Duganella zoogloeoides: one gene and its partner. The protein of the gene in region 1 interacts with the protein of each later gene in a pairwise test. Links are inferred from orthologs where the notes say so. Each region holds a gene or a part of one and is shown on either strand. Other genes may lie near its edges.

What was found.
Region 2: the proteins of SR858_RS26600 (region 1) and ndk interact in binary tests that used the Escherichia coli proteins (3 or more experiments, as listed by UniProt). The link is inferred for Duganella zoogloeoides from one-to-one orthologs.

What each region holds. Positions count from the first base shown.
Region 1 is NZ_CP140152.1:6,057,941-6,074,082, reverse strand. The notes cover bases 7,864-10,793. They hold SR858_RS26600 (uracil-DNA glycosylase), read right to left. Parts: upstream 9,695-10,793; coding sequence 9,032-9,694; downstream 7,864-9,031. Other genes in these bases: lipB (lipoyl(octanoyl) transferase LipB), read right to left, coding at 10,737-10,793; lipA (lipoyl synthase), read right to left, coding at 9,717-10,706; SR858_RS26605 (group I truncated hemoglobin), read right to left, coding at 8,401-8,880; SR858_RS26610 (DUF3034 family protein), read right to left, coding at 7,864-8,379. Outside these bases: SR858_RS26660 (LytR/AlgR family response regulator transcription factor), read right to left, coding at 1-616; SR858_RS26655 (sensor histidine kinase), read right to left, coding at 613-1,848; SR858_RS26645 (hypothetical protein), read left to right, coding at 2,195-2,884; rsmI (16S rRNA (cytidine(1402)-2'-O)-methyltransferase), read right to left, coding at 2,908-3,816; SR858_RS26635 (penicillin-binding protein activator), read left to right, coding at 3,924-5,231; SR858_RS26630 (YraN family protein), read left to right, coding at 5,238-5,612; SR858_RS26625 (phosphoheptose isomerase), read left to right, coding at 5,693-6,289; SR858_RS26620 (BON domain-containing protein), read left to right, coding at 6,282-6,932; SR858_RS26615 (peroxiredoxin family protein), read left to right, coding at 6,937-7,476; more of SR858_RS26610, read right to left, coding at 7,480-7,863; more of lipB, read right to left, coding at 10,794-11,438; SR858_RS26585 (LysR substrate-binding domain-containing protein), read left to right, coding at 11,615-12,445; SR858_RS26580 (DUF493 family protein), read right to left, coding at 12,483-12,758; SR858_RS26575 (DUF6600 domain-containing protein), read right to left, coding at 13,154-15,427; SR858_RS26570 (LysE family transporter), read right to left, coding at 15,497-16,135. UniProt on the Escherichia coli protein: Excises uracil residues from the DNA which can arise as a result of misincorporation of dUMP residues by DNA polymerase or due to deamination of cytosine.
Region 2 is NZ_CP140152.1:4,162,281-4,169,422, reverse strand. Bases 191-2,941 are described here. They hold ndk (nucleoside-diphosphate kinase), read left to right. Parts: upstream 191-1,237; coding sequence 1,238-1,645; downstream 1,646-2,941. Other genes in these bases: pilW (type IV pilus biogenesis/stability protein PilW), read left to right, coding at 2,884-2,941; rlmN (23S rRNA (adenine(2503)-C(2))-methyltransferase RlmN), read left to right, coding at 1,712-2,884; SR858_RS18430 (Bax inhibitor-1/YccA family protein), read right to left, coding at 270-953. In the rest of the region: SR858_RS18435 (hypothetical protein), read right to left, coding at 1-137; more of pilW, read left to right, coding at 2,942-3,711; SR858_RS18410 (helix-turn-helix domain-containing protein), read left to right, coding at 3,719-4,765; ispG (flavodoxin-dependent (E)-4-hydroxy-3-methylbut-2-enyl-diphosphate synthase), read left to right, coding at 4,817-6,085; hisS (histidine--tRNA ligase), read left to right, coding at 6,106-7,142. UniProt on the Escherichia coli protein: Major role in the synthesis of nucleoside triphosphates other than ATP. The ATP gamma phosphate is transferred to the NDP beta phosphate via a ping-pong mechanism, using a phosphorylated active-site intermediate.

The DNA of each region.
Region 1 (16,142 bases):
CGATGGCGGCGCGGTGGATCTGGGTGAACTGCGCCGGGTCCAGTTGCACGGCCAGGTTCTTGAGCGGCGCCCGTATCAGCGCCTCGCCATTGGCGGTGACTACGCGCGTGTACTTGTCCTCGGCCTGGAAGTACAGCACCTCCCCCACCGGCAACAGCCGCACCGACGCTCCCGACGACGCCTTGATCCATTTGAGGAATACCGGGGCCGGCGCCGGCATGGCATGCCGCCACACCTCGGGCGCGATCGCCTGCACGCCGTCGCCGCGCGATTTCAATCGCTTGATGGTATGCAGCAGGCGCGCGGCGTCGAACGGCTTGACCAGGTAGTCGCACGCGCCGGCCTCGAACGCATGCAGCGCGTGTTCCGCATACGCGGTGACGAACACGATCTGCGCCGACGGCGGCACATGGCGCGCCACCTCGATGCCGGTCAGGCCCGGAATCTGGATGTCGAGGAAGACAATGTCGGGCCGCAGCGATTCGAGCAGCGCCACCGCTTCGATGCCGTTTTCCGCCATGCCGGCAATCTCGAGCTCCGGCCACAGCGCCGCCAGCTGGTCGGCCAGTTCGGCGCGCAACAGCGGCTCGTCTTCGACGATCAGGGCGCGCATCATGCCGCCTCCTGCGGCACCACCGGCACCACCAGCGTCGCCTGCACGCCGCCCGCTTGCGGCGCGAGCACCGTCAGCGAAGCGCGCGCGCCATACAGCAGTTGCAGGCGCTCGTGGATGTTGGCCAGGCCCACGCCCTGTCCCGGCTCGTCGCACAGGCCGGCGCCGTTGTCGGCCACCGTCACCCGCAAGGCACCATCGTCGAGCGTGGCGCGAATGACGAGTTCACCCGGGCGGGTGGCGCTTTCGAGGCCGTGCTTGATGGCGTTTTCCACCAGCGAGATCAGCATCGCTGGCGGGAACGGCAGCACGCGCGCCGCGTCGTCGGCCTCGATGCGAAAACTGAGCCGCTCGCCCATGCGGATGCGCATGATGGCGAGATAATCGCCGGCCAGCGCCAGCTCGCGCCCCAGCGTGGACGATACGCGGCGCATGTCGGGCATGGCGTTGTGCAGGTAGCCGACCAGGTGGTCGAGCATCTGCTGCGCCAGCGCGCTATCTGTGCGCACCAGGTACTTGAGGTTGGCCAGGGTATTGAACAGGAAGTGCGGCTCCACCTGCGCCTGCAGGGCGGCCAGCTTGGCGTGCAGCGCGGCGCGCTCCAGATCGCGTTCGCGCTTGCGCAGTTGCGCGATATCGTGGCGGCGTTTGAGTTCGATACGCAGGTGGTCGGCCACGACCTGCACCACTTGCCATGCTTCACCGCGCTGCACGTGAAAGAAGTCGAGACCGAAGCGGCCACGAATCTCGATGTCGATCACTTGTCCTGGCTCGCCGCTGACAACCACCTCGGTGCGCCGCCACAGGAACATTGAACGCGGCGGTGCCAGCATGATGCGCCCTTTGAACGGCCGGTACGAAAACGCGGCGGGACCGGGGTAGCCGAGCGCGCGCCCCAGGGCCAGGCCGGACAAGGTTTCGGCGCAGGCGTCGAAGGTGGTGAGCGGGTCGAGCGGCGACTTGATCGCCAGGCGCGGACGGGCCGATATCATCTGCGGCGTGAGCGCGATCCCGGCATCGCGCAACTCATGCAGGTAGCGCCAGCTAGTGCTGGTGCTGACCAGTACTACCAGCAAGCAGTCCAGCCACAGCCAGGGCCCGAACAGGACCGGCAATATCACCATTGCCGGCGCGAACGCGGGCAGCAGGCGCAACAAGGTTTGCAGGTGATAGCGCCATACCAGGCGCGGATCGTGAACGATGATGGGAATCGCAGTGGTGAAAGATGGCGTCATGGCGGAATTCTACGCCGGCGCCAGGCGCGGCTGCGGCCCGTGCGATGGATGGCCGGTTTGAGCCGATGAATACGGTCCAACACAGAACCGTCGCCGCAATGGAAAAATCCCGCCTGACGTTGCCGTCAGGCGGGATTTTAAATTTTGGTCGGAGTACAAGGATTCGAACCTTGGACCCCCTGGTCCCAAACCAGGTGCGCTACCGGGCTGCGCTACACTCCGAAGAAGCAAGATAATACAAGCTGCCGCCCCCTCCGTCAAGGGCGTCATAAATATTTATGTCATTTACTGGTGCAAGACGGTGGAACTTACATAAAATGCATGCACCCAAACTACTGGACCGGCCATGAACGCAGCGCTGTCGACAGAACCGATGCGTCACCGCATCGTGCCGGGCATCCTGGTCTCGCTGGTGCTGCATGCGGCGCTGATCTTCGGCTACCGCCTGGGCGCCCCCGTGCCGCCGCCGGAGTTGCCGCCCAACCGGACCATGACGGTGTGGCTGGTGCCCAGGCCCGCTCCCGCGCCTGCTTTTGTTCCTGTTACGCCTGCTATTCCAGAAGCGGCACCCCAACTGGCAGCGCAGGCAGCCATCGCCCGCGAGCGCAAGGCGCGCGAGCAAGGCGCGCGGCACCAGGACCGCCAGCGACCGCACGACACTGCCGACCGTGACCGCACGCCAGCAGCTATTGCCGCCATCACGCCGGCGCCCGCCCCGCTCGACACCACCGTGGCAGCCGACACCGCCAAGCCGGCCGGCGCCGATGACGATCCGCTGCGCGCACCGGCGGAACCGAAACCGTTCGATATCGAGGCGGCACGCAAGGCCGCGCGCAAGGTGGCGGTGGAAAAGCCGGCGCCCGGCACCCTGGCCGCCCAGTTGCAAGCGCATCCGCTCTATCCGGAAGATGACCGCAACAAGCTGGAGAAAGACATGGCGCGGGCCGGCCGGCCCGACTGCCTGAAGGGCGGCGGCAATCTGCTGACGCCGTTATTCTGGCTGCTCGACAAGAAAGACCATGGCTGCAAGCTCTGAGCTGCTGCAGTACTGCCTGCCGCTTACTGTTCCTGCTTGAATGTCAGCGCCAGTTCGTACAATGCATTTTTCTTCTTGCCCGTGATCTGCGCGGCCAGCCCGGCCGCCTGCTTGACCGACAGCTCGGTCAGCAAGACCTTGAGTATCCTTTCCGCATCGGCATTGCCTGCCTCGTCCTGCGCAGGCGCGCCGGCCAGCAGCACGACGAACTCGCCTTTTTCGCGGTGGGCGTCGGCCCGGATCCAGGCTTCGGCCTCGGACAGCGGGCAGCGGTGGATTTCCTCGAACATCTTGGTCAGCTCGCGCGCGAACACCACTTCGCGCTCCGGCTCGAACGCGGCTGCCAGCGCGGTGGCGCAGTCGAGGATGCGGTGCGGCGCCTCGTAGAACACCATGGTGGCGGTCACCGTGCGCAAGGTGGCGAGAAAATTCTCGCGCTGCCTGGCCTTGGCAGGTAAAAAGCCGACAAAATAAAACTGGTCGTTGACCAGGCCGCTGGCCGACAGCGCCGTCACCGCCGCCGAGGCGCCAGGCAGCGGCAGCACGCGCAAGCCGGCCGCGCGCACGGCCTCGACAATGCGCGCACCGGGATCGGAGACGGCCGGCGTGCCGGCGTCGGAGACCAGCGCGATACGCTCGCCAGCCTGCAGGCGTGCGATCAGGGTCTCGGCCACTTCGCGCTCGTTGTGCTGGTGGGCGGCGATCAGCGGACGGTGCAGGCCGAAGCGCGTCATCAGTTGCGCGGTGTTGCGGGTGTCCTCGCACGCGACCGCATCGACCAGGCTTAAAACGTGCAATGCGCGCACACTGATGTCAGCGACATTGCCGATGGGGGTCGCCACGACGTACAAGGTTGCGCTAGGATAGGTCTGGTGCGCTGTTTCTTCCAAGACAGGAAGGGCGGAAATGGCGCGGGTAGTAGGTTCAGACATATCGTGGTCAGTAAATGGAATGAGGGGGCAGCATGAAAAAAATGAGGTTGTGCGCGGCAGTTGCCGCATGGGCGGCGCTGGCATTGGTGAGCGGGTGCGGCTCGTCCGTGCCCATCATTATAAGCCCGCCACCGGCGCCCGCTCCCGTGCCGCTGCCGCCGCCACCGCCGGAACCACCACCGCCGGCAGCGGAAGTGTTCGCCATCGCGATGCCGGGGGCGGCCGCCCAACCCACCCGCGCACCGGATACCGACCAGCTGCGCACCGAGAATGCCACCGGCTACCGGCCAGCGGACGACGCCACCAGCCCGTCCGGCGCGCCGGTGCGCATGGGCTTGATCCTGCCGCTGCGCTCGGAGACCCTGGGCGCCGCCGCCGAAGCGCTGCGCGCCGGCTTCATGGCGGCCTGGGAACGCGACCGCGACAACATCACCATCACCGTGGTGGAAACCGGCGACGTCGCGCAAGATATTTTATCGAGCTACGCCCAGACCCTGGAAGCGGTGGACCTCGTGGTCGGCCCGCTGGCGCGCTCGGCGGTCACTGCGGTGGCGACCAGCCCGCTGGTGACCAAGCCCACCATCGCCCTCAATCACCCGGAAGGTTTCGGCACGGCCAACGCCACCCCGTTACCACAGCAAATGCTGGCCATGGGCCTGTCGATCGAGGAAGAAGCGCGCCAGGTGGCGCAATGGGCGGCCGCCGAACAGCCCGGCGCCAGCGCCATGATCATTACCACCAGCACACCATGGCAGCGCCGCATCGCGGCAGCGTTTGCCGCCCACTGGCAGCAGCTGGGCCAGCAGGTGCGCATGGTGGAACTGAGCGCGCCAAACAACTACCTGAGCGACCCGGAGCTGGTGCAATTGCGCGCGCGCCTGCAACAGGACCCGCCGGGCTTGCTGTTCTCGGCCATGGGCGCCGACCAGACGCGCCAACTGCGCGGCGCGCTGAACAGCGGCCTGGTGCATGAAGCGGACGAGCCGGTGATCAGCACCGCCGACGGCTTGCCGGCCAGTCCTGCCGCACCGGTCGCCCCCACCGGCTTTGCCGCCCTGCCGCTGTACGGCACCTCGGCGCTGAACGCTGGCGGCGGCATGAATTCGCCCACCAACGAACTCGACGGCGTGCGCCTGCTCGACCTGCCATGGCAGGTGCAGCGCGACCATCCGGCGGTGATGGTCTATCCGCACCCGGTACAAGCCGGCACGGCCGACATGGAACGCCTGTTTGCGCTGGGCATCGATGCCTACCGCGTGGCGCGCGAAGTCAGCCGCAAGCCGGCCGGCCGCTTCAGCATCGACGGTGTCACCGGACGCCTGACGGTGGACTTCGGCCAGGGCCCGGCCCGCTTTGAACGGGTGGAGCAGCCGGCCGTGTTCCAGCACGGCGTGCCGCAAGCCGTCCAGCAGTAACCAGCCATGGCGCCGCCCCGCGCGCCGAGCGGACGGCGCACCGCGCAACAGCAACTGGGCCAGCAAGGTGAAGACCGCGCGCTGGCCTACCTGGTGGCGCAGGGCCTGGTGCCGGTCGAACGCAATTTTCGCTGCAAGGCCGGCGAGATCGACCTGATCATGCGCCACGGCGCCCACCTGGTGTTCGTCGAAGTGCGGCGCCGGGCCCCGAGTAGCTTTGGCGGCGCGGCGGCCAGCGTCACCCATCACAAGCAGCAGCGGCTGGTCCACGCCGCCCAGTACTACCTGCTACGCCACCGCACTCCGCCACCGTGCCGCTTCGACCTGGTCGCCCTTGATGGCGATCAGCTGGAGTGGCTGCGCAATATCATTACGCTTTAAGCGCTTCTTCAGCGCAGATGTAAGCATTTTTAACAGGTCTTGTCCGGGGTTTCGGATGACTGCACTATAATCAGCACACTATGACAAATCAACGCATCCTGGCGCACTTCCACGAAAGTGCCGAACTGAAAATCCAATCGGCCACCGTGCTGGCGCCCCATATCGCCCAAGCCATCGACATGATGTTTGCGGCATTGTCTAACGGCAATAAGATTTTGGTGTGCGGCAACGGCGGCTCGGCTGCAGACGCCCAGCATTTCGCTGCCGAACTGGTGGGGCGCTTCGAACGCGAACGCTTCCCGCTGCCCGCCATTGCGCTCACCACCGACACGTCGATCCTGACGGCAGTGGCCAATGACTACAGCTACCGCGAAATCTTTTCCAAGCAGGTGCAGGCGTTTGGCCAGTCCGGCGACATCCTGCTGGCGTTTTCCACGTCCGGCAATTCGGGCAACGTGGTGGCTGCCATCGAAGCGGCGCTCGAGCGCGAAATGCGCATCGTGGCGCTGACCGGCAAGGGCGGCGGCGAGATCGGCAAGATGCTGACCGACGCCGACGTCCATATCTGCGTTCCGGCCGACCGTACCGCCCGCATCCAGGAAGTGCACCTGGTCTGCATCCACAGCATTTGCGACGGCATCGACGTCGCCCTATTCGGAGGAGATGTGAATGAGTAATTCCCGCACCATCTGGACCACGCTGAAACGCCCGCTTGCCATGAGCGTGCTGTGCCTGGCCACCGCCGCTACCCTGTCCGGTTGTGTGGCGCTGGTTGCCGGCGGCGCCATCACCGGCACGCTGGCCGCCTCCGACCGCCGCACGTTTGGTGCGCAAACCGAGGATACGTCGATCCAGTTCAAGGGTGCGAACAAGCTGCGCAATGTGCTCGGCAGCGATGCCCACGTCAACATCAACAGCTTCAACCGCCGCGTGCTGCTGTCCGGCGAAGTGCCCGACGATGCCGCCAAGGCCACTGCCGAGCGCGAAATGGCTTCGGTAGAAGGCGTGCTGTCGGTGATCAACGAGCTGGAAGTGGCCGGCCCCGCCAGCTACACCTCGCGCTCGAACGACACCATTATCACCGGCAAGGTCAAGGCCAGCCTGGTGGACGCCAAGGATATCTCGGCCAACTCCTACCAGGTGGTGACCGAGCGCGGCGTGGTCTTCCTGATGGGCCGCGTGACCCAGCGCGAAGGCCAGATCGGCGCCGATATCGCACGCGGCGTCTCGGGCGTGAGCAAGGTGGTCAAGGTCTTCGAATATATCTCTGAAGACGAATGGAAATCGTACCAGCCGAAGCCTAGCGGTTCGGCGCAATGATGCCATGAGCACGACCGCATCCGCCGCCGCATCGCCGGAATCCTCGCGCGCCTGGCTCAAGCCGCTGATCGCTGCCGTGGCGCTGGCCGTGATCGGCGCGGTAGCCTACGTCACGCTCAGCAAGCGCCCGGTGGCGCCCGAGGTCACGTTCGTCACCATCAAGGGCGAAAAGATCACGCCCGAAAGCCTGCAAGGCAAGGTGGTGATGGTTAATTTCTGGGCCACCTCGTGCACCACCTGCGTGGCCGAAATGCCGCAGATGGTCGAAACCTACAACAAGTTCAAGGACGACGGCCTGGAATTCGTGGCCGTGGCCATGAGCTACGACCCGCCCAACTACGTGGTCAACTACGCCGATACGCGTAAGCTGCCGTTCAAGGTGGCGCTCGACACCGACGGCTCGGCCGCCAAGGCCTACGGCGACGTCTCGATGACGCCCACCACCTTCGTCATCGCCAAGGATGGCAAAATCCTCAAGAAATACGTGGGGCAGCCCGATTTTCCCGCGCTGCACCAGTTGCTCTCCACCTCGCTCAAGGGCTAATTCTTAAAAGCCGGCCTGTACCGAGAGGTAAAGGCCGCGCTGGGTCTTCGGATTGAAGACCGTGATCTTGCCCAGATTCGCATACGCTGCCGTCACCGACACATGCTTGCTCGGGAACCACGCCACGAACGCATCGTAATACGCCTTTTCCGGATCGACGCCGAGGTTGTGCGGCTTGCGCCGGTACTCCGCGCCCACCGCCAGGTGGCGGTTGATCAGGTATGCGGCCGACACTTCCGGCATCACCTTGCGGCTGTCGCCCAGGTCGCCGCCGAAGCCCAATAAACCCATCTGGTTGGCCTTGGTGGCGCGCAGGGTCAGGTTCAGTAGCAGACTCTGCTCGAGCAGGATCTTGGTGGCCGCCACGTAATAGTCGTAGCCGCTGTCGTCCTTCGCACCGAGCTGGGTAACGCTGGTGACGCCCAGCGCGCCGAGTCCCTTGACGCCCTTGTTGTCCTTGTACATGGCCCCCACCGCAATTTGCGGCAGCCAGCTGTCCTGTTCGTACACGGCGTCGCCGGTCAGCTTGACCTTGATGCCGAGGATGTCCTGCTTGAGGATGAGGTTGTCGAGCGGCGCCAGGCTGCCCTTGAAGGACTGGCTGGCCACCGACAATTCCACGCGGTCGGCCAGGCCGATCGCCACGCCATAGGTGTCGAGCTTGTAGTCCTGGGTGCTGATATACGTGTAATGGGCGTTGGCGCCCCAGCTGTCGCGAGTGCCGTAGCCGGTGATCAGGGCCCACGGCACGATGCCGCCACCACCGGCGCCTTCCACCTGGCTGACGCCGCCGGTGGCCAGCAGCTTGCCCATGTCGGGCGAGGCCTGGGATTGGGCAGCGGCGCTGCCAGCGCTTGACGCCATCAGGATTGCGAGCGTGAGCCTGGTGATCGGAAATGTCATGGTGATGCTCCTGGCGGCTGCTTACTTGGTGACGATGGCGCGCTGCATGGGCGCGAGCTTGGCCACCAGCTTGTTGGCGACGCTGTTGGGGACGTTGTGGCGTTCCATGGCGATTTGCAGGTCCTCGGTCAGCGCGTTGAACATGGCGTTGGTGATTTTCAGATCCTGGTGCACGGTGGTCATGTCGCGCACGGTGCCCACGCCGTCCATGGTCTTGTCGCGGTATTTGCCGGTGTACTTGCACGGCCCGCCCGCGAACTCGCAGATCTGCTCCTGCAGGCGCACGTTCAGCTGGTCCATGTCGAAGTCGGCAAAGTTGTCCTTGATGCGCGGATCGGCCAGCACCAGCGGGATGAAGGTATCGACGATTTTCTTGATGCCTTGCTTGCCACCGAGGCCCTGGTAAACGATGTCGTCGGTATAAGGCGTTTGCGCCACGGCCAGCGAGGACGCCAGCAGCAAGCCTGTCATGACGGCGGCCACGCGCGAAAGTAGTTTCATGTCGGTTCCTCGGCAGGGAAAGAAGGGGATATCCCTCCGACAATTTATCAGCTTACGCCGGTCGATCGGCCATTTGTTTGCTTTGAATCAACGCTTTCGGATTGCCAGTTGTGGCTTGCTGAACACGCCACCGATGTCTGTGTGGCAGGTATCAGGCCCAGCGGATCGGCGCCTTGCCGTGGGCGGCCAGGTAATCGTTGGTCCGCGAAAACGGCTTGCTGCCGAAAAATCCCTTGTGGGCCGAGAACGGCGACGGATGCGGAGAAGTAATCACCAGGTGCTTGCTGGTATCGATCAATGCGCACTTGGCAATCGCGTAACTGCCCCACAGGATGAACACCAGGCCGTCGCGCTGGCCGGACAACCGCGCGATGGCGCTGTCGGTAAAAGTTTCCCACCCCTTGTTCGCATGCGACCCGGCCTGCCGTGCACGCACGGTCAGCACGCTATTGAGCAAAAACACGCCCTGCTCGGCCCAGTCGGTGAGGTCGGTCTGGCGCCGTTCGACGCCGGTATCGTCGCGCAATTCCTGGAAGATGTTTTGCAGGCTGGGCTGCGGACGATTGCCGTCCGGCACCGAGAAGCAAAAGCCCATGGCCGCGCCAGGCGTGTGGTACGGATCCTGGCCGAGGATGACGACCTTGACGGCATCGAACGGCGTCAGGTCGAAAGCCCGGAAGATATCCTTGCCGGCCGGGCAGCAGGGACCGGCAGCGTATTCTTCCTTCACAAAGGCGGTGAGGCTTTGCCAGTATGGTTGTTCAAACTGGTCTTGCAGGTGGGCTTTCCATGAGGGTTCGATGCGGACGGTCATGGAAAGCCTTTCGCCGTCGGTATCAGCCGTTCACCGCAGCCAGCACGTTATGCGCCTGCTCATCCGCATGGTACGAGCTGCGCACCATGGCGCCGACGGCGGCGTGGCCGAAGCCCATCTTGTAAGCTTCTTCTTCGAACATCTTGAACACGTCCGGGTGCACGTAGCGGCGTACCGGCAGGTGGCTGTTCGATGGCGCCAGGTATTGGCCGATGGTCAGCATGTCGATGTCGTGCTCGCGCATGTCGCGCATCACTTGCAGGATTTCCTCGTCGGTTTCGCCCAGGCCGACCATCAGGCCGGACTTGGTCTTGACGTTCGGGTACAGGGCCTTGAAGTCCTTGAGCAGCTTGAGCGAGTGCATGTAGTCGGCGCCCGGGCGCGCCTCCTTGTACAGGCGCGGCACGGTTTCCATGTTGTGGTTCATCACGTCGGGCAGGCCGTCGGCGAAGATCGCCAGGGCTTTGTCGAGGCGACCACGGAAGTCGGGCACCAGCACTTCGATTTGCGTCAGGGGCGACAGGTCCTTGGTCTTGGTGATGCACTCGACGAAGTGGCCGGCGCCGCCGTCGCGCAGGTCGTCACGGTCCACCGAGGTGATCACCACGTAGTTCAGGCGCAGCTTGGCGATGGTGTTGGCCAGGTTCATCGGTTCGTTGACGTCGAGCGGATCGGGACGGCCATGGCCCACGTCGCAGAACGGGCAGCGGCGCGTGCACTTGTCGCCCATGATCATGAAGGTGGCCGTGCCCTTGCCGAAGCATTCGCCGATGTTCGGGCAGCTCGCTTCTTCGCACACGGTGACCAGCTTGTTCTCGCGCAGGATGTCCTTGATTTCGTAGAAGCGGCTCGATGCCGAAGCGCCCTTGACGCGGATCCACTCCGGCTTTTTCAGCCGCTCCACCTGCTCGACCGGCACGATCTTGATCGGGATGCGCGACGTCTTGCTGGCGCCTTTTTGCTTTTCGCTCGGGTTGTAAGCGGGAGTGCTGGAGGTGATCTCAGTGGTCATTTGGCTGCATGCCCTCGCGGGCTGGTTTGGTTATTCAGGTTGTACGGCTGGTTGCGGAACGGGAACCGGCGCGTCTGCCGACGCAGCAAGCACCCGTATCAATTCCTCGGCCAGTTGCTGCTGCACATCGGCCAACTGCGCCTGGGCGCCGACAGTGCGCATGTCGACGGTTTCGAGGCCGGCGTAACCGCACGGGTTGATCCAGGAAAACGGCGCCAGGTCCATTGCGACATTGAGCGACAGGCCGTGATACGTGCAGCCGTTGCCGCGCACTTTCAAGCCCAGCGCGGCAATCTTGGCGCCGCGCTTGGGGCCGTCCGCCATATAAATGCCGGGCGCGCCGTCAATCCGCTCACCGACGAGATTATACGCCCCTAATACATTGATGATCGCCTGCTCGATTTTATGCACAAACTGGCGCGCATACAGCTTGCCGCCCGGCTTGTTGCGGCGCAGGTCCATCAGCAGGTAAATCACCACCTGGCCGGGGCCGTGATAGGTCACTTCGCCGCCGCGGTCGGTCTGCACCACGGGGATGGCGGTGGCGCCGGCCAGCAGGTGGCCACGGTCGGCGGCCAGGCCCAGCGTGAATACCGGTGCGTGCTCGACGATCCATAGCTGGTCGCGCGTGTCGGGCGTGCGGGCGTCGGTGAACGCGCGCATGGCGGCAAACGTGCTGTCGTAATCGGCAACGCCGAGGTGGCGGATCTCGGGAGTGGTGGGGGACGTCATGGCGCCATTATAAATCAGCCGGCGTGGCGGCAACCGGCTCCGGCTTGGGTGGCACCGGGTCGATGTCGGTTATTGGTTAGTTTTATTCACATGGTAAACATTGCCGTATCGCCTGTAGGTGCGGTATATTCCGCTTTTCTTGCCAGTTTTATTCACAAAGTTATCCACAGACCCAGATGAGCGCGAGCCGCCGCCTGCCGAATTTTTCCGCCCTGCGCGCCTTCGAGGCGGCGGCCCGCCACGAGAATTTCTCGCGCGCGGCGGAAGAGTTGCGCCTGACGCACGGGGCAATCAGCCACCAGGTGCGGGCGCTGGAAGAGGACCTGGGCCGGCCGCTGTTCGTGCGCCATGGCCGGCAAGTGAAAATAACTCACGAGGCGCAACAGTTCGCGCAGTTCCTGGGCAAAACTTTCGATGCCATCGGCACCGCTGCCGACGCCCTGCGCCCGGCCGCCGCTGCCACCGCGCCATTGATCCTCGCCGCACCAGCGTGGTTTGCCGCGCGCTGGCTCACGCCCCGCCTGGGCGGATTCATCGAACTGCATCCCGGCATCGACCTGGTGCTGCACACGCGGACGCCGCCGGCGGACCTGGCACGCGCGGGCGTGGACGCAGCAATCGTGTTCGACCTGGGACGTCATCCAGGCATGGTGGTGGAGCGGTTGATGGATGAGAAATGCTATCTCGTAGTGAGCGCCCACTATAGCTCTGGTGCGCACGATCCGGTGCTGCTTTCCTCGGAATTGCAAGGGGGGGAGTTGTTGCGCGCCGTGCTGGCGGGCGCAGGCGAAGCGCTATTGCACCATGTGGTGGCAGCGCCCGAGATTGCCGCCGGACGCCTGGTGCGGCGGCCCGGTGCGGAGCAGGCGTGCGCGGAGGCGTATTACCTGGTGTCGCCGCCGGGAATGGCGGAGCGGCCGCAGGTGGCGGCGCTGCGGCGCTGGTTGCACGACGAGATCGCCGCCTTCCAGCGCCAGCAGTCTGGAACCTATCCCGGCAGGGAATGAGGCGCTGCTTGCGCCGCATCCCTGCCGAGCTAGGTTCTTACATGACGATCTTGACCATCGGGTGCGCCGACAGCTCGGAGTAGAGCGCGTCGAGCTGTTCGCGGCTGGTGGCGCGCACGGTCACGGTCAGGCCGGTGAAGTTGCCCTTGGACGAAGGACGCACTTCCATTTTGCCTTCGTGGAAATCCTGGTCGTGTTTTTGCACGACCAGCACGATGGTCGGTGCGAAGTCGATATGAGTCGGCCCCATCACCTTGATCGGAAAGTCGCTCGGGTATTCGATGAGGGACTCGGTCGGTGGGATCGCTTGCATAATCATTCCAATCTATTAAGAAAAACCGGCGGACATCGACGTGACGCCGCCAGCCTGCATTGTAGCCAAAGTTGCCGGATACGAGGCCAGAGACCAATATGGGGTCGCCACGCCCAAAAAAAAGCCAGCCTGGTAGGCTGGCAAAAACTATTCTCTCGGGAATATCGAAAATAGTTGGGGCAAAGTGGTGGGGTCTGGATGGCGTTGCGCGGTGCGGATTGGTCCGCTGCTCTGACGCTACCACCCGTATCTGCAATGTGGCAACTGTAAGCAAAGGCTTACCCGGAAGCCACGCGAATGTGACGGACTGCAGTTTAAGGGAGCTGAAATGCGCAGGAGCGGGACCGAACCTGCCGTTGACGGAACAGGCCCTCCCCCTCTTGCGTGCCTCCTGGCTAGTTTTGATCGTGGGCAGGCCGGTCGCGGTGCTGGCGGCTCTGGCCCGGATCGGGCCGTTGCTGCGGCTGGGCCGCCGGCGCAGGTCGCGGCGCCGGCTGTGCCTGGGGCTGCGGACGTTCTTGCTGGGGCCGCTCCTGTTGTTGTGGACGCTCCTGCTGCGGCTGGAAACGGGGCCGCTCTTGCTGTTGCGGGCGTTCCTGCTGGGGCTGGAAGCGAGGGCGTTCAGCTTGCTGTGGCCGCTCCTGCTGCTGCGGGCGTTCCTGCTGCGGCTGGAAGCGTGGACGTTCAACCTGCTGTGGCCGCTCCTGCTGTGGCTGGAAACGTGGTTGCTCAGACTGCTGAGGTTGCAGTTGCGACTGTGGCTGCTGTGGCCGTGGCTGCTGCGACGGCTGTTGAGCCTGCGGCTGCTGTTGCGATTGCCTGTCTCGCTCACGCTGGCGCCGCTCGTCCTCGTCGCGCTGGCGACGATCATTGTCGTCGCGCTGGAAACGGTCGCGAGTGTTACCGATCTGCAGTACCGGCGCCGGCATCAGCGCGCCATTGCCGGCACGGCCGCCATAGGGACGCGTATGGATCTCGACGCCCCCGTCGCGCGGATTGATGGTCTGCGCCGGTGCGTCCGGCGTACCGATCTGGTTCGGCGGCAAGGTACTGATGGTTTGCGGCCGGCTGTCGTTACGCGGCAAATCATTGCGCGGGTTGGTGCCAGCGCGCGGATTGTCATCGTTGCGCGGATTATTCGGGTTGTTGTCGTTGCGTGGATTGTTATCGATGCGCGGGTTGTTACCAAAGCGCGGGTTGTTATCGTTACGCGGATTACTGTCACCACGCGGATTATTGTCATTGCGCGGATTATTGTCCGCGCGTGGATTGTTACCGTTGCGCGGATTATTGACCGTGCGTGGGTTATCGTTGCGTAGATTATTGTCAGCGCGCGGGTTGCTGCCGCTGCGCGGATTGTTGTCGAAGCGGTCCGGGCGACCGTTGCCGTCGCGGTCCTGCCAGTTGCGGTTGGTCTCGATGCGGCCCGGGCCGCCGGCCGGACGCGGCGGCGTTGCCGGCGTGACCAGGTTGCCCTGCTGCGGACGCGGCACGAAATGGTCGCCGCGATTGACGCGGATAATGTTGCGTCCCTCGAACTGCGCGCGCGGCAGCACGGTCAGGCCGTCGCGACCGCCGTTTCGCCCAACGTCATGATCGCCACGGGGCGCAAACGACTTGCCCTTGTAGCTCCAGCTCAGGCGCTGTTCGTAGCTGGACGACACCCGGTAGCCGGGCACGAAGCGATCGCGCGGCGTCAGCGGGTACCAGCCAAGGCCGGGCCCCTGGTTCGGACGGTTGACGCCGCCCACCCAGCCCACCAGCGCCGGCGCCCACACGGGACGGCCGGCCGGGCGGCCCGGCGCCCAGTGCCAGCGCTGGCGCACCGTCACCCAGCGGCCGTAGTGCGATGGCGCGTAACCCCAGGGAGCGTTATCGACCCAGGTCCAGCCCCACGGCGCCAGCCAGGTCCAGCGGCCGTCGCGGTACGGCGCCCAGTCGGCGGCCACATTGCGCGGCGCCCACAAGGGGCCGTACTCGACGTTCTCGGTCCAGCTGCCGTGACGGTCCAGTTCTTCGTAGCCGGTCATGCCGGTGGACACATATTGGGTGGTGACCACGACGTCGGCCAGGCGGTCGCGCTCGTCGGCCCAGACATCGAAACCGTCGCGCCGCGCCACCGTCGTGCGCACGTCCTCGGTGGTGACGTCCACCTGGCGGCCCGGATTGACCGTCACCGACGAACCGGCGCCATCGACGCGCGCGGTGCCGGCCAGCACGCTGATCTGGCTGGTGTCGGGCACCCGTTCCACGTCCACCCGCAGCAGGCCCGGCTCGATCATGGTGATGCGCGCCTGCGGCGTGGTCAGTTCGAAGTCGCGCAGCAGGTCGGCACTGCGCACCCGGATGCTGGCGCTGCCGTAGTTGAGGCGCAGGCGCAGCAGGTCGTCATCGAGCTCGGTGATTTCGAGATCGGAGTCGCCATCGAGCCGTACCGCCGTGGAGCCGATGCGAAACTCGGTGCGGGCGCCGCTGGCAGTGACCAGGTGGCTGTTGGCCGTCACCGGCCAGTTGAGGCTGGCGGCCACCGGTTCATCGTCCCCGCTCAGGGTAACCTGGCCCTGCACCGCTGAAATGCGCCCCACTGCCGCCGGCAGGTCGGATTGGGCCTGGGCCAGGGTGCTCAAACCGGCCAGGGCGGCCAGCAGGACGGTGGGGATGATGTTCATGGCGTCTCCGTTAGTAATGGGGATTTAACGCGGCAACAGACGGTTCGCCTACACGGGTTACAAATAATTTCAAGTTGCCGAGCCACGTTTGACGAAAAAGAGCGCCGCCCCCACGCCCATCAGCAACCCGCCAAACACGCGGTTCTGCTGCTTGACCGCGCGCGGGTCGCGGAAGAAGCGCTGCATCGACGAGGCCAGCAAGGCATAGCCATGCATCACCACCAGGTCGATGGCGCACATGGTGGCGGCCAGGATCAGCAGTTGCGGCAGCAGCGGCGAACCTTGCGTAATGAACTGCGGCAGCACGGCCACCATGAAAATGATGCCCTTGGGATTGGTGGCATTGGTCAAAAAGCCGGTCAGGTAGCGCTTGCGCGCTGACGGCACCACCACTTCCAGCTGCGCGTGCTGCGCGCCAATGGCCACCCTGGCGCGCCACTGCGACAGGCCCAGGTAAATCAGGTACAGCGCGCCAACGGTCTTGACCACGTTGAACGCCAGCTCGGACGCCAGCAGCAGCGAGCCGACGCCAGCGCCGGCGATGAAAAAGATCAGCAGCAGGCCCGTTTGCAGACCGAGGATGGTGGCGCTGGCGCGCCGCACGCCATAGGACAAGCCATGCGACATCGACAGCACCGCGCCCGAACCGGGCGAAACGGCAATAATGCAGGCGGCGACGAAAAATCCCAGCCAGACGGCAAAGCTCATGATGTAC
Region 2 (7,142 bases), 1.9 Mb from region 1 along the record:
CCGGCACCGCCAGCAAAGATGATCGCCAGGGCGAAGGCCGATCGGGTGGAATACTTGAAGCGGAAAATACAGAACAGCCCGGCGAACAGCAGTGTGCCGACAATGATCATGAAGATAACTGGGACAGCGGGACTCATGGCGCTCCGAGAGGGCGTGGTTGATTCTCCCGGTTTTCCTGAAGCGGGACACGAGTAAAAAAAGCCGCCGACCCGTGAAGGTTGGCGGCTTTTGTCGTCAGCCGGTCGGTAAGACCGGCATGGACTTAGCGCTTAGTCGCGGCTACCGCCCGCAAAGCCCAGCAGCGACAGCAGGCTGGTAAAGATGTTGTAGACGTCCAGATACAGGCGCAGGGTGGCGCTGACGTAGTTGGTTTCGCCGCCGTTGACGATCTGCTGCACGTCATACAGGATGTAAGCCGAGAAGATGGCAATCGCCACGACCGAGATCACGATGCTCAGGGCAGGGATGGCGAAGAAGATGTTTGCCAGCGATGCCAGGATCAGCACGATCACGCCGGCGAACAGCCAGGTGCCCATGCCCGAGAAATCACGCTTGGTCACGGTGGCGATCGACGCCAGCACCGCGAACACCGAGGCCGTACCGCCAAAGGCCATCATGATCAGCGTACCGCCGTTGGAGAAGCCCATGATGCGCGTCAGCAGCGGCGTGAGCATGACTCCCATGAAGAAGGTAAAGCCCAGCAGCAGGGCCACGCCCAGGCCGGAGTTCTTGTTCTTCTCGATGGCCCAGATGAAACCGAACGCGCCGGCCAGGAACACGATCATCATGATGCCGCCGGTCAGCGGCAGGTGCAGCGCCATACCGAGCGCAGCGCCCAGCACGGTCGGGATCATCGACAGCGCCAGCAGCCAGTACGTGTTACGCAACACGTTGTGCTGCACCGCCCGGCGACCGCTACTCAGGTCGTAGGTGTTTTGTTGCAAGTTGTTCATGATGCCTCCAATAGTTGGTGCGGAGCAATCCGCTTAGATAAAAGGATAGCACGCCCGCGCGAGATTACCCAAAAAACTGGGGCAAAAGCACTTAAAGGGGGCTTAAACCGGCATCAAATGCCCGATATCGTGCTTGCACGGCTTCAAAATGCTCTATCGTGAGCCATTGTTCGGGCTAATCTGGTGCTGGTTCTCGAAAGTCCGTAGTGTTCTATGTTAAAATCGAAGGTTGATTGAACTATCAATTCTTGTTTTAAACCTTTCTTTTTATTGGAGTTTTTCAAATGGCAATCGAACGCACCCTGTCGATCATCAAACCAGACGCAGTTGCAAAAAACGTAATCGGCCAAATCTACAGCCGTTTCGAAAACGCTGGCCTGAAGATCGTTGCTGCGCAAATGAAGCAACTGTCGCGTGAAGAAGCTGAGGGCTTCTACGCTGCGCACAAAGAGCGCGGCTTCTTCAAGGATCTGGTCGATTTCATGGTGTCGGGTCCAGTCATGATCCAAGCCCTGGAAGGCGAAAACGCCGTCCTGAAAAACCGCGAACTGATGGGCGCTACCGATCCTAAGAAGGCTGACAAAGGCACCATCCGTGCTGACTTCGCCGACTCGATCGATGCCAACGCCGTTCACGGTTCGGACGCAGTAGAAGCTGCTCAAGTAGAAATCGCCTACTTCTTCGGCAAGTAATTTTTTGTAATGTCTCCGTTTCCGCCTTGGTGGAAACGGAAACTTTTTGTATTGTCTGGACTGACTATGAACGCACCTCTGACCAACTTGCTGGACTTCGATCCCGCGCAGCTCATCGCTTATTGCGCCGAGTTGGGAGAGAAGCCGTTCCGCGCAAAGCAACTGCAACGCTGGATCCACCAATTCGGCGCGTCGGATTTCGACAGCATGACCGATCTGGCCAAGTCGCTGCGCGACAAACTGAAAACCCGCGCCTTTGTTGCCGCGCCAGCCATCATCAGCGACAACACGTCCACCGACGGCACCCGCAAATGGCTGATCGACGTCGGCAATGGCAACGCGGTCGAAACCGTGTTCATCCCGGAAGAAAACCGTGGCACGCTGTGTATTTCCACCCAGGCCGGTTGCGCCGTAAACTGCCGCTTCTGCTCGACGGGCAAGCAGGGCTTTTCGCGCAACCTGTCGGTCGGCGAAATCATCGGCCAGCTGTGGATGGCCGAGTTCGAACTGCGCCGTACCAAGGGCATCGAGCCCGGCCCCAAGGGCGAACGGCAGATCACCAACGTGGTCATGATGGGCATGGGCGAGCCGCTGCTCAATTTCGAACCTACCGCCACGGCACTCAAGTTGATGCTGGACGATAACGCCTACGGCCTGTCGCGCCGCCGCGTGACCTTGTCCACCTCGGGCGTGGTGCCGATGATCGACCGCCTGGCGCAGGAAGTGCCGGTGGCGCTGGCCGTCTCGCTGCACGCGTCCAACGACGAGCTGCGCAACGGCCTGATCCCGTTGAACAAGAAGTATCCGCTGAAAGAGTTGATCGCTGCCTGCAAGCGCTACCTGCAATACGCGCCGCGCGACTTCATCACGTTTGAATATTGCATGCTCGACGGCGTCAACGACAGCGACGAGCACGCGCGCGAACTGATCGCACTGGTGCAGCACCCGGTCGATGGCATCAACTGCAAGTTCAACCTGATTCCGTTCAATCCGTTCCCGGAATCGGGCCTGCTGCGCTCGAAAAATCCGCGCATCAAGGCGTTCGCCCAGATTCTGGTCGATGCCGGCCTGGTGACCACCATCCGTAAAACCCGTGGCGACGACATCGACGCCGCCTGCGGCCAGCTCGCTGGCGAAGTCCAGGACCGCACCCGCGTCCAGGAGCGCATGGGCAAGATGGCCGAGTACCAGCAAAAGTTCGGCGCCAATTTCGGCAAGATCGTGGAGATCCATTCCTGATGGCGGGTTGGGCGCAGCGCAACCGGTATCGCTTGGCCATGCTCGGGATGTTCCCGCTGCTGGCCGGCGCACTGGGCGGTTGCGTCACGACCCCGGATAGTCCACAATCTGCCCGTGGCGCCGACAGCGCACGGGCGCCGGGCAGCGCCGAGCGCAAGGCGGCGATCCGCACGCAACTGGCGGTCGGTTATTTCGAGCAGGGCCAGTACGCGGTGGCGCTGGGCGAAATCAAGCTGGCGCTCGCTGCCGAGCCCGATAACGCCGAAGCGCTGGGCTTGCGCGGCCTGATCGAGCAAGCACTGGGCCATACCGCTGCCGCCGACGAGAATTTCCGCCGCGCCCGCAAGCTGGCGCCGGAAAATCCGGACCTGGCCAACAATTACGGCTCTTTTTTGTGCGAGAGCGGCCGCGTGGCCGAGGCGTTGCCGCTGTTCGACGCCGCGCTGGCCAACCGCGCTTACCGCTCGCCGGCCAGCGCCGCCAACAATGCCGGTGCGTGTGCATTGAAAATCAAGGATTACGCCAGCGCGGAGCGTTATCTGCTGCAAGCGTTGCAGTTGACGCCCGATCTGCCGGCCACCAACGCCAACCTGGCGCGGCTTTACGTGGAAAAACGCGATGTCCAGCGTGCCCATTTCTTCGTGACCCGCCTGGCTGACGTGGCAAAGATGGAGAGCTTGACGGCCGATGTGCTGTGGCTCGGGATTAAAGTGCAGCATCAAGTGGGCGATACGGGAAAACAAGCTGGTTGGGTCACGCAGTTACGGTCCCGCTACCCCGGCTCGACCGAGTATGCTGCTTATCAACGTGGGGCGTTTGATGAGTGAGACAGCAATGAATTCTGAGTGGGTAGAACCGCCAAAAGACCAGGCCAAAACCGGCCTGGCTACGCCCGGAGCACAACTGAAGGCGCAGCGCGAAGCGCTGGGCTTGACCGTGGAGCAGATCGCCGACCAGCTCAAGCTGGCGCCGCGCCAGGTGGTGGCGCTCGAAGCTGGCGATTATGCGTCGCTGCCCAATATGGCCGTCACGCGCGGTTTCGTGCGCGCCTATGCCAAGGTGGTGCGCATCGACGCCACGCCGCTGGTGGCAATGATCGAAGTGCGTTCGCCCACCAGTCCCGAGGTGTCGCCTCCGCGCAAGGAAATCGCGGCCACGTTCTCCGACACGCGCATGCCGCTGATGAAGTCGCGTAACTCGCACACCGGCGCCTGGGTAATGGGTGGTGTGGCAGTGGTGGTCGTGGTGGGCGGGATTTTCCTCTACCAGAGCGGCCTGATTGCGCACACGCTGGCGCTGTTCGAGCGTGGCGCCGATAGCGCTGCCGTCGCCACCGAGCCGGCCAAGACCGATGCCACGGTGGCGCCGCTGGAAACCACGCTGGTCAAGCCCGGCCAGGAAACCGCGCCGCTGCAGTCGCCGAATGTGCCGCTGGTGTCGGTGCCGCCGGTCGATGGCGGTAGTGCCGCCAATGCTGGCACGGTGGCCGGCGTCGCGCCTGCGCCAGCTGCCGGTTCCGCCGCTGTTACCACCCCGGCCACCGCACCGGTCAATACGCCGGCGCCTACCGTGACCGGTCAGCCGGTTACGACCACCGCAGCGCCGGCCGCAGCCGCTGCTGCCACGACTGCAGCAGCCGTCACCGGCACCGCGCTGGTCCTGAAAGTAGCGGAGGATTCGTGGGTAGAGATTCGCCGTCCGGGCGCCGCGCCGCTGATTTCGCGCGTGGTCAAGGCCGGCAGCACCGAAACCTTCGACATCAAGGGCCCGTCGCTGCTGATCGTCGGCAAGCCAGCTGGTGTTCAGGCTTCGCTGGGCGGCGCGCCGCTGGCGTTGCCGCAAGTTGCAGGCGGTACGATCGCCCGCGTGAACATCAAGTAAGCCAAGCAAAACCAAGCAAGCCAACAAATACCAGTTCCGAGTAAAACCACCATGTCTTCTTCGCCAACAGCTATTCCTTCGGGCCAGTCACCGCGCCGCGCCAGCCGCAGCGTGCTGGTGGCGCACGGCCAGCGCCAGATCTGGGTGGGCGGCGACGCTCCCGTGGTCGTGCAGTCGATGACCAATACCGATACCGCCAACGCCATCGAAACCGCGATCCAGATCCGCGACCTGGCGCGTGCCGGGTCCGAGCTGGTGCGCCTGACCGTGGACCGTCCGGAATCGGCCGAAGCCGTGCCGTACATCCGCGAACAGCTCGACAAGATGGACGTCGATGTGCCGCTGGTCGGCGACTTCCACTACAACGGCCACACGCTGCTCAACGATTATCCGGAGTGCGCCAAGGCGCTATCGAAATACCGCATCAATCCGGGCAACGTGGGCAAGGGCGCCAAGCGCGATACCCAGTTCGCGCAGATGATCGAAGTGGCGGCCCGCTACAACAAGCCGGTGCGCATCGGCGTCAACTGGGGCAGCCTCGACCAGGCGCTGCTGGCGCGCATCATGGATGAAAACGCCGGCCGCGCCGAGCCGTGGACCGCGCAGCAGGTCATGTACGAAGCGTTGATCACGTCGGCAATCGAGAACGCCGTCCGTGCCGAAGAACTGGGCCTGGCGCGCGACAAGATCATCCTGTCGTGCAAGGTCTCGGGCGTGCAGGACCTGATCGCCGTGTACCGCGAACTGGGCAAGCGCTGCGACTATCCGCTGCACCTGGGCCTGACCGAGGCGGGCATGGGCAGCAAGGGTATCGTGGCGTCCACCGCCGCGCTGTCGGTGCTGCTGCAAGAGGGCATTGGCGACACCATCCGTATCTCGCTCACGCCGGAGCCGGGTGGTGACCGCACCAAGGAAGTGGTGGTGGGGCAGGAGATCCTGCAAACCATGGGCCTGCGCAAGTTCACGCCGATGGTGATCGCGTGCCCCGGCTGCGGCCGCACCACGTCAACGACGTTCCAGGAGCTGGCCGACAACATCCAGACCTTCCTGCGCGACCAGATGCCGGAGTGGAAAAAAACCTACCCGGGCGTGGAAGCGATGAACGTGGCCGTGATGGGTTGCATCGTCAACGGTCCCGGCGAATCGAAACACGCCAACATCGGCATCAGCCTGCCCGGCACTGGCGAATCGCCAGCCGCGCCGGTCTTTGTCGATGGCGCCAAGGTGGCGACGCTGCGCGGCGAGCGCATCGTGGAAGAGTTTCACGAGATCGTCCTCAATTACGTCAAGACCAATTACAGCAAGACTGCCGCAGTCTAGTTTTTAACGAAATCAGAACCATGTCCGAAAATAAAAAAGCTGAAAAAATCACCGCCGTCAAAGGCATGAACGACATCCTGCCGCAGGACTCGCACCTGTGGCAGCTGTTCGAGAACACCGCGCAATCGGTGGTGCAAAGCTACGGCTTCCAGCAGATCCGCACGCCGATCGTGGAAGACACGGCACTGTTCAAGCGCGCCATCGGCGCCGTCACCGACATCGTCGAAAAAGAGATGTACTCGTTTACCGATTCGATGAACGGCGACCAGCTGACCTTGCGCCCTGAAGGCACGGCAGGCGCGGTGCGCGCGGTCATCGAACACAACCTGGTGTACGAAGGTCCGAAGCGCGTGTGGTACACGGGACCGATGTTCCGCCACGAGCGCCCGCAGCGCGGCCGCTATCGGCAGTTCTACCAGTTCGGCTGCGAAGCCGTGGGCTTCACCGGTCCCGACGTCGATGCCGAGATGATCATGTTGTGCCGCCGCCTGTGGGATGACCTGGGCCTGGAGAACATCCGCCTCGAACTCAATTCGATCGGCGACGCCGAAGAGCGCGCGCGCCACCGCGTGGACCTGATCGCGTACCTGGAAAGCCACGAAGCGCTGCTCGACGCGGAAGCCAAGCGCCGCCTGCACAGCAACCCGCTGCGCATCCTCGACACCAAGAACCCTGCCATGCAGGACATGGTCAACGGCGCGCCGAAACTGCTTGACTACCTGGGCGAGGAATCGCTGGCGCACTTCAACGGCGTGCGCAAGATCCTCGACCACAACAACATCCCGTACGTGATCAATCCGCGCCTGGTGCGCGGCCTCGATTACTACAACCGCACCGTGTTCGAATGGGTGACCGACTCGCTTGGCTCGCAAGGCACCGTATGCGCGGGCGGCCGTTACGATCCGCTGATCGCCTCGTTCGGCGGCAAGCCGACGCCGGCCGTCGGTTTTGCCATGGGCATCGAGCGCCTGCTGGAACTGATGAAAGAAGCGGGCGAGCCGGAACAACCGAACCTGTGCGACGTGTACCTGGTGCACCAGGGCGAAGCGGCGCAATT